Regions from separate parts of the Vibrio bathopelagicus genome, predicted to be linked through region 2. Evidence: predicted binding sites of a transcription regulator. Region 2 holds the regulator's gene; each other region holds the start of a gene.
The links. Region 2 encodes CRP, which controls carbon source genes, mostly activating them, when cyclic AMP is high. Its sites were predicted from a motif close to TGTGANNNNNNTCACA; they were not measured.

Region 1: IHV80_RS19105 (NupC/NupG family nucleoside CNT transporter) is a predicted target of CRP. The motif match lies at 1,631-1,646, and genes of this name have one in related genera.
Region 3: IHV80_RS18370 (glycogen/starch/alpha-glucan phosphorylase) is a predicted target of CRP. The motif match lies at 1,912-1,927, and genes of this name have one in related genera.

What each region holds. Positions count from the first base shown of each region.
Region 1 is NZ_CP062501.1:614,976-618,264, forward strand. It holds gene IHV80_RS19090 (PTS ascorbate transporter subunit IIC) at 1-260, opposite strand, end outside; gene IHV80_RS19095 (PTS sugar transporter subunit IIB) at 271-540, opposite strand; gene IHV80_RS19100 (hypothetical protein) at 824-1,300, opposite strand; gene IHV80_RS19105 (NupC/NupG family nucleoside CNT transporter) at 1,915-3,123, shown strand.
Region 2 is NZ_CP062500.1:3,304,770-3,308,058, reverse strand. It holds gene astD (succinylglutamate-semialdehyde dehydrogenase) at 1-478, shown strand, start outside; gene IHV80_RS14845 (DUF1338 domain-containing protein) at 737-1,528, shown strand; gene crp (cAMP-activated global transcriptional regulator CRP) at 1,705-2,337, opposite strand; gene IHV80_RS14835 (phosphoribulokinase) at 2,579-3,289, opposite strand, start outside.
Region 3 is NZ_CP062501.1:458,061-461,349, forward strand. It holds gene malT (HTH-type transcriptional regulator MalT) at 1-1,541, opposite strand, end outside; gene IHV80_RS18370 (glycogen/starch/alpha-glucan phosphorylase) at 2,107-3,289, shown strand, end outside.

The sequences.
Region 1 (3,289 bases), on a different replicon from region 2:
GCCACAATCGCTTCGTTATTTGGAATAACACCATGTACACCGAATGCTTCTGTAAATACAACTGAGAAGTTATTTAGAGCGCCAACAAGAGCACCAGCACCAAAACCTAAAATTAGGAAACCCATTACGGTTTTAATTGTGCCTTTTAGAATGGTAGAAATATCGGCTTTTTGTGCAACAAGGCCAATGAAAGCAATTAAACCCACCATGATTGCTGGCTCTTTTAATAAGCCGAGCATGAACTCGAAAAAGTTTTGCATAATTTTGACCTTACATGAAAGTTTTTAGTTGTTCTTCGATTGATGCTTTGTCAAAAATATTTTTAAGGCTGATGATGTTCTCTTTTCCGCCTTCTTTTAGTTGGTTTGCAACGTCTGTTGCTGCTACCCAAATATCAGCATTGCTTGATGCTGCAGATGATAGATCTTCGTGATCAACTTCTGCTTCGAAACCGATTTTTTTAGCCACTTCTTTTACTGCCATTTCCATCATAAGTGAAGTACCAAGGCCGTTACCGCAAACTACAAGAATCTTTTTCATAATATTTGTCTCAATTGGATTTTAAGGGTTGAGAAACTTCGTTCTCTTATTGTGTGAGAGCATAGTAATGGAAATATTCAGATTTCAATAAGATCCACATCACAAAGTCAAAATGAGATTGTGATGTAGATCTCGTTAATTTATGGCAAAGATCCAGAGTGAGACTTTGATCAAATTTAACTTTTCACTCGAATATGCAACGTATTTTATTGAGAAAGGCAGGGCTTATTTTATTTGTCTATCGGAATGTGAATATTGTGGAGTTTATAGCGGAATTAATGCACTAATCGTATCGACCATAGTCGGTAAGCATCTTCTTAAGCATATTATTAACGTCTTTGGTCTTTTTATTTCTTTTGGTTAATTGACTCAGAGAGGTTGGTTTTGGAGTCTCGGTTTGTTCACTGTCGATTTCTTCTACCTTGTCTTTCATTTTTTGCACAGCTGGTAATAACATTCTAATTTCTTCGTTATTAGCATTAGTGAGAACGACAATGTTTTCAGATTCAACTTGAGTAATAGTAAGAATACCATGTTTAACGGATTCAACTTTTTCACCAATCATAATTGATTCAGGCGCAACAGAACGATCGGTAAGTTGACCTGTACGTAATTTCGCCGCACTGATAGCGCGGATATTTCCGGTGTTTTCAAACGCGACAATAACAGTATGGGTATTATAATATTCAACTACTGTCACATAGCCGTGTCTATTTGTTTTGAATTTAGCTCCGTTCGTCATGTCGTGTGGAGCGTCCATTTTCTTCACGTGTTTCCTCTCTTAGTCTCGAAGCCCGTTATATCTAATCAGCTCTATTGGAATTTTATAGATAATTATTTTGTGAGATCAAACAAAGTATATACGTATCTAAACTCAAGATGAATATTGAAGTGTTCGGAAATGAGGTAGAGCACAGAAAAGCTTAAATAATGACATAGAATTAACCGAGTGATTACTCGAATACTCTTAAAGATTTAACATTCCAAAATCAAGCTCATACAGATTGTTTACAGCATTTGAAGCACGTAAATGATGATAAACACCGCGTTTTGTTTAATCCTTGACCGCGCGATCGTTTGCGTCAAGAAATGTGATGAAAGTCTCACTTAACTGTTTATACTTCTTTTCCGGTTTTAAGCCGGTGCTTAGCCAATACAAGCCGTCACATGGATATGTGAATGACCCCACGGACCGGACCAGCTACGTTCCACTGCTTGTATAAGGTGAATTTTTACATGAACAACTCGTTGTCACACTCGCTAACGTTGTTAGCTCCTTCATCGCGTAGCGTTTTGCTTGCGGTTCTTTGTCCTATTCCTTTGATGTCATTTGTTTGGCTCATGTTCACTCTTTAAGGATTACTAGGACACATTATGAATATTCTATTTGGTCTTGTCGGTGTTATTGCACTGATTGCTTGCGCATGTCTGCTATCTGAGAGTCGCTCTTCTATTAACTGGAAAACCGTGTCTCGTGCATTGTTACTTCAAATTGGTTTTGCAGCCTTAGTGTTGTATTTCCCATGGGGACAATTGGCGCTAACGAGCATGAGTAATGGTGTTTCAAGCCTGCTTGGTTTTGCGGACGCTGGTATCGCTTTCCTTTTCGGTGACCTTGCTACTGATGGTTTCATTTTCGCGATTCGCGTTCTTCCTATTATCATCTTCTTTAGCGCTTTGATCTCGGCACTTTATTACTTAGGCATCATGCAAAAAGTGATTCAAGTTCTTGGTGGAGCCGTGCAGAAACTGCTGGGCACCAGTAAAGCTGAATCTTTGGTCGCTACGGGCAACATCTTCCTTTCTCAGGGTGAGTCTCCTCTTCTTATTCGTCCGTTTTTAAAATCTATGACTCGTTCTGAACTGTTTGCTGTAATGGCTGGTGGTATGGCGTCTGTTGCGGGTAGTGTGCTTGGTGGCTATGCAGGATTAGGTGTTGAACTTAAATACCTTATTGCAGCAAGCTTCATGGCGGCTCCAGGTAGCTTACTGATGGCGAAGATCATTGTTCCTGAGCGCAGTACGCCAAGTGACTACGAGCACATTGAGCTAGATAAAGCTGACCAAAGCAATGTAATCGATGCATTGGCAAGTGGTGCGATGAACGGTATGAAGGTGGCGGTAGCCGTTGGTACTATGTTGATTGCATTCGTGAGTGTGATTGCAATGGTTAACACCGGCTTAGAAAGCTTAGGTGAAACGTTCGGTTTTGCGGGCATTACGCTACAAGCTATCTTCGGTTACCTGTTCTCACCATTAGCATGGCTGATTGGCATCCCGAGTGATGAAGTATTAATGGCGGGTTCTTACATCGGTCAGAAGATCGTAATGAACGAGTTTGTTGCTTTCATCGACTTCGTTGAGAATAAAGCGCTGCTATCTGAACACAGCCAAGTCATCGTGACTTTTGCTCTATGTGGCTTTGCTAACATTGGCTCTATTGCGATTCAACTAGGTTCGATTGGTGTTATGGCACCAGAGCGTCGTGCTGAAGTAGCAAACTTAGGTCTGAAAGCCGTTGCTGCTGGTACACTAGCCAACCTAATGAGTGCATGTTTAGCGGGTATCTTCATCCTGCTTTAAGCTAGATTCAGTTCAAGCGCCTAAATTGAGTAAAAGCGGATATCTTGCTTACGGAGTTAACGTGAGAAGGGTGTCCGCTTTTTTGTGCCTGCTCGTTAGGTTGATTCAGATTCAAATCATCACTTTCATTGCTCTGTTGTGTGCTTGGCTCACTCGGAAGAGTAAT
Region 2 (3,289 bases):
GGCTAAGTTCATTCTGGACGCGCAAGCTAATCTGCAATCGTTAGGTGGTGTAAGCCTAGTAGAAGCAAAAGCGGGCGAAGCGGCATTTGTTTCTCCGGGTATTATCGATGCAACTAACATTGTTGAATTGCCAGATGAAGAGTACTTCGGCCCATTGCTGCAAGTGGTTCGTTACCAATCGCTAGAGCAAGCAGTGGAACTGGCTAATGACACACGCTTTGGTTTGTCTGCAGGCCTAGTTTCAACAGACGATTCAGAGTGGGAATACTTCGTTGACCATATCCGTGCGGGTATTGTTAACCGTAACCGCCAGTTAACAGGCGCAAGTGGTGATGCACCATTTGGTGGCCCGGGTGCTTCAGGTAACCTACGCCCAAGTGCTTACTATGCGGCTGATTACTGTGCTTACCCAATGGCGTCAATGGAAGGTGGTGAAACTCAACTGCCAGCGACATTTAGCCCAGGTATTGAGCTTTAGTTTAAGCTCTTAAGCTATAAGTTCATGAATCATAGGCTTATGAGCTCTAGGTTCATGAATAACAGCTTCATTGGTTAATTGTGTAATAAGGAAGCAGTGTTATCGCTTCCTATTTTCACCCACGTCCGACACCTCGATTGGGCGGTAAATAATAATAGAACAAGTATGTCACAGGCTGATGGCTGCTGACTCTATGTCCAGCCTCTCCCTTTCTAATCCAAATTACTAGCTTGCTAGAACCTCTGACAAGGAGTCACCATGACGCCCGATCTACTCTTTAAATCACTATGGGACGATTACATTCACAGGCTTTGTCCATCGGCTGAGAAAGTACATCACTTGCTGAAAGAAGACGAAGCTCTGATTAATGATCACATTGCACTGCGTACTTTCAATGTAGCACCGCTAGGTATTGAAACACTGGCCAAGCCTTTCCTTGAATTGGGTTACAAGGCGTGTGGCGATTACTTGTTTGAGAGCAAGAAGCTAGTGGCTAAGCACTACGAGCACCCAGACCCAAACCAACCGAAAGTGTTCATTAGTGAGTTGAAGGTAGAAGAGTGTTCAAATGACTTACAACAGATCGTTGCTAAGTTGGTTGAGCAAGTAGACGCAAGCAAGCTTCAAGGTCATGAGTTCTTGTTTGGTGGTCGCCTTTGGGATCTGAGTTTCGCGGATTTCCAAGTACTAGCAAAAGAGAGTGAATACGCTTCTTGGCTCGCAGCTCATGGCTACGGTGCAAACCACTTTACGGTGAGTGTGAACCAACTTGATACTTTTGATGAAGTGCAGGCAGTGAATGATTATCTGAGTGAATCAGGCTTCACTATCAATGCGTCTGGTGGTGAGGTTAAAGGCTCTCCAGAGGTCTTATTAGAGCAATCATCAACAATGGCAGACAAAGTCCCAGTTTCATTTGTTGAAGGCAATGAGATGATTCCTGGTGGCTTCTATGAGTTCGCTAAGCGTTATGCGATGGCTAATGGTGAGCTTTATACAGGATTTGTCGCAGCATCGGCTGACAAGATCTTTGAAAGCACCAACGGTTAAAGAAAGATACGAGTATGGGCTTTGCCCTAGAGATGCGGGTAAGCTTCGCTTCGAGATACTTTAGAAGAGCGAAGTCCGATCTCTAATATCGGTTCCCGCATCTGATCTTTAGAAAACAAAAAAGCCACCAAATTCGCATTTGGTGGCTTTCAAATTTTTGGCTCAGTCAATCGAGATTAACGAGTGCCGTATACCACGATAGTCTTACCGTGTGCAGAAATTAGGTTCTGCTCTTCAAGCATCTTCAAGATACGACCTACTGTCTCACGAGAACAACCAACGATCTGGCCAATCTCTTGACGAGTGATCTTGATTTGCATGCCGTCAGGGTGAGTCATTGCATCTGGCTGTTTCGCTAGGTTAAGTAGCGTTTGAGCGATACGACCGGTTACGTCAAGGAACGCTAAGTCACCAACCTTTTGGCTAGTTACTTGTAGACGGTTTGCCATTTGCGCTGAAAGGCGCATCAGGATATCTGGGTTCACTTGGATAAGTTGACGGAATTTCTTGAAAGAAATTTCAGCTACTTCACAAGGAGATTTAGCACGAACCCACGCAGTACGTTCTTGGTCTTCTTCGAAAAGTCCAAGTTCACCGATGAAGTCGCCTTGGTTTAGGTAAGAAAGAATCATTTCCTTACCTTCTTCGTCTTTGATAAGAACAGCCACAGAACCTTTAACGATGTAGTACAAGGTTTCTGCCTTTTCACCAGCATGAATCAAAGTACTTTTTGAAGGGTACTTATGAATATGACAGTGTGAAAGGAACCACTCTAATGTTGGATCGGTTTGAGGTTTACCTAGAACCATAATATCTCACTTCCTCTGCAGGGTATGCTTGCCGCTTTCCGTATTTTAGCTAAGCCTGAATTGACTCAGTTAGGATAAGAGCACTCGTTGAGTGCTGCAAGCTATCTTGTGTTTCGTTTAAGAATAGTATCCTTTTTCAGGTACTATTTCTTGATTTTAATCGTGACCAAGCTACGATTTTTTACGCAAAATTGTGCACATGATCACGGTATGAAAAGTAATCAACCAGAATGACGTTTTGTTAACCTATTTTTCCGGTTTCGATTAGTTGTTGTAGGATTGGCCTTACAATGAGCTCCATAGCAAAACTCATTTTACCTCCTGGCACCACAAGCGTGTTATGACGTGACATAAATGAGCCATCAATCATTGCCAAAAGGTAAGGGAAATCGACGTTTTTGATACCACGCAAACGTATAACAACGAAGCTTTCGTCTAAACTAGGAATCCCTTTGGCGTTCAGTGGGTTCGATGTATCTACGGTTGGGACACGCTGAAAGTTGATATGAGTGCGCGAAAACTGCGGGGTAATGTAGTTAAGGTAATCATCCATTGAGCGAACAATAGAGTCCATCACCGCTTCGCGAGAGTGCCCACGATCGCGTGTGTCACGAACGAATTTCTGGATCCACTCTAGGTTTACGATAGGTACCATGCCGATCAGCAGGTCGACGTGTTGCGAGACGTTAATGTCGCCATCGACTACGCCACCATGAAGGCCTTCGTAAAACATCACATCTGAGTTTTCAGGGATCTCTTGCCATGGCGTAAAAGTGCCGGGCATTTGGTTGTAAGGAACGGCTTCATCGAAGGTATGTAGATAGCTGCGGACTTTGCCCGTGCCTTCATTACCGTATTGACGGAAGAACTCTTCTAATGCGCCAAAATCGTTAGCTTGTGGACCAAAGTAGCTGATGTGCTTACCTTGCTCGCGCGCTTTACGGATCTCGAC
Region 3 (3,289 bases), on a different replicon from region 2:
ATCATTGGTAGGGCACGGCTTAAGTTACCCATTACGTGATTGACTTCGCCGACAACAGAGGTCGCAACAATACGGCTACGATAAACGGTGGTATTCAACTGGCTTAGAGAAAGCTCGGCTAATTCTAATGCTTTTTCAGGTTCATTACTGTTAATAGCAACTTGCGCACGCAGGGCGTTGTATTGGCCTTGCTGTTGAGTATCCAGTTCGATGTTTCGAGCTTGATACTGAGTTTCGGCTTCTTCTAGAAGCGTGCCTACTTGATCATAACGGTGCTGACTCTGTGCCAGCCAAGCGCGCAGCATTGATAGCTTCGGCTCACTGTATAACTGATCCGTGGTTAGCTGTTTGATTGCCATCTCTAGCGAAGACAACTCGCCTTGGTTAAACATCGGCCAACCGTGTTCCGTTAGAATTTGAATGATCAGTTCTGGATCTTCAGCGCGTTGTGCATGTCGTAGTGCTTGATGAGGCGTTTTTTGTTTGATCCACGCTTTCGCGGCACTTCTGTGCAACTCGGCTTCTTGTTGTGGAATTCGAGCTTGGCGCTCGTGGGCAAGAAATTCACCAAATAGGTTATGGAAGCGGTACCAGTTCTTTTCGCCTTCAAGAGGGTAGATGAATAAGCCAAATCGGTTGAGTGACTCGATCATTCCTAGCGCGTCTTCACGCTGTGTAAGCGCGCAGACTAATTCGTCATTGAAATGATCAAGCACTGAACACTGCATTAAGAACTGTCGGGTTTCTTTATCCAGTAGGTCGAATACCTCTTCAACCAAGTAATCCCAAAGGTGGGCATGGTTAAAGTGAGAGAAAGACTCTGCCGATTGGGCCAGCGTGCGTTTTTGATGTTGAGCTTGAAGAGCAATAAGCTGTAAAGCTGAAGGCCAACCCTCAACATAAGTACAGATATTGCCAGCGGTGGTGTCATCTACGCCATCGGCGACACGTTGATTGAAGAAGCGCGTCGTCTCTTCAGTATCAAAAGCCAGAGAGTCGTTGCCAATCTCAATCATCAAATCACGGACGCGAAGGTTTGCGGTGCCAAGTGGTGGTGTCCCACGGCTAGTCACAACAAGCGTTAGATTGTCAGGCATATGCTTGAGGAAAAAGCGCATCGCCTCGTGAATGTCATCGTTATTAACTAAGTGGTAGTCATCCAACACCAGAAAACACTCTTGGTGGAATTCAGACATCTCGGCGAACACTTCGCTTAACAAAGAATGCAGTGATGAGAACTGTCGTTTTTCTGCCAATTTTTGGGCATTAGGACAGGCATTTTGAGTCGCTTTGTTAAGTGATTGAAGTAGGTAGTTGATATAGCGAAAGGCATCATTGTCACTATCGTCAATGCTGTACCAACCCACATTGGGCTTATCTACCAGCCATTGTGCAGCCATAGTGGTCTTGCCATACCCCGCTGGAGAGCGGAACAGTACGAGCTTGTAGCAATCTGCATTCTGAAGCAGATCGAGAACTCTAGGCCGCAGGATTGCATTGTGTAAGCGGCCGGGACGAGTCAGTTTCGAAGGGATCCACATATCGAAGTTTTACACCTATTCCGTGGCTTATGTTTTAGGGGTCTAAACCGTTATGGAATAAGCCCAATCACATCTGCCTAATTACTTAAGTCTGTGCCTATGTTACGTGAAGCAAAATGGCACCGACTATGATCCTCCGCAGAAACCTTGCACTCCTGCATGTTTTTAGGCTCCTACGCCCTTTATTTGGGACTTTGCTCACGTTGTGGGTGGGTTTTTGAATGTGACTTAGTTCATTTCTACACGAAGATTTATGCAAAAGATGAGAGTCGGAAAATAATTTCGTGATCTCAAACTCAGATTTGGCAATGAGTTCAATCTGGTTAAATAAAAGTCACATCAATTGAAGTTAAGTTATCGAACGGGAGCTTGTGATCTTAGTCACTCCAAGTTTTTGTTCGAAGTCAGAACATGAGAGTCAGATCACTAACCCTATGTCGGTACGCCCCCTACGCCCTTTCATCTACTCCTAGTTAATCGTACGGTCAGGAGGATGTTTAGTTAATGGTGACCATGCACGATATGTCACAGATGAATTAGAACTATTAAAAGCGAGATTTCTGAAATGAAACCAACTCAGCAAAAAACTTTCGATAAAGTGTCGTTCCAAGAAAGCGTTAAGAAGCATTTATCTGCAACCTACGCAACAACGATTGAAAACGCGGATAGCCGCGCATGGTACCTAGCAATGGGTCGCGCATTAGCAGAACTCACAACATTCGACCTGCTAGAAACTGAAAACGATGAAAAAATTAAGAACGCGAAAAGTGTTAACTACCTTTCACTAGAGTTTTTGATTGGCCGTCTGACAGGTAACAACCTAATCAGCATGGGTCTTTACGAAGAGATCACTCATGCAATGGAAGAGCTAGGTCAAAATCTAACAGACCTTTTAGAAGAAGAACGCGACCCATCACTAGGTAATGGTGGTCTTGGTCGTCTTGCTGCTTGTTTTATGGATTCTTGTGCCGCTCAAGAATACCCAACAGTAGGCTACGGTCTTCACTATGAATACGGTTTGTTCAAACAGTCTTTCCAAGACGGTCGCCAACAAGAAGCACCAGACGCGTGGCGCGGTGTTGAAGGTTACCCATGGGAAGTAGCTCGTCCAGAGCTAGCACAACACATTGGTTTTTACGGTCATGTAGAAGTTGAATTCGTCGACGGTAAAGAAGTTCGTACTTGGGTTCCTGGCATGGAAGTAAAAGCAATGCCTTGGGATCTACCTATCGTAGGTTACGAATCAAACACGGTTTACCCATTGCGTCTTTGGGAATGTCAGGCAATCGCACCATTCTCATTAGCAAGCTTTAACAACGGTGATTACTTCGAAGCGCAACACTCGCTAATCGATGCAGGTAACATCACTAAGGTTCTTTACCCGAACGACAACCACGAGAAAGGTAAGACACTGCGCCTAATGCAGCAGTACTTCCACTCAGCAGCATCGGTTCGCGATATTCTACGTCGTCACGAAGCAGCAGGTTTCTCTCTAGAAGATCTGCCTAAGCAAGAAACGATTCAGCTTAACGATACGCACCCAACGATTGCGATTCCTGAGCTAATGCGCATTCTGATCGACGAGAAAGGTCTATCTTGGGAGCAAGCATGGGAAATCAGTGCTCATACGTTCGCATACACGAACCACACACTACTTCCTGAAGCGCTAGAGACTTGGTCTGAATCCCTGATCAATCGTCTTCTTCCACGTCACATGGAAATCATCTTTGAAATCAACCACCGCTTCA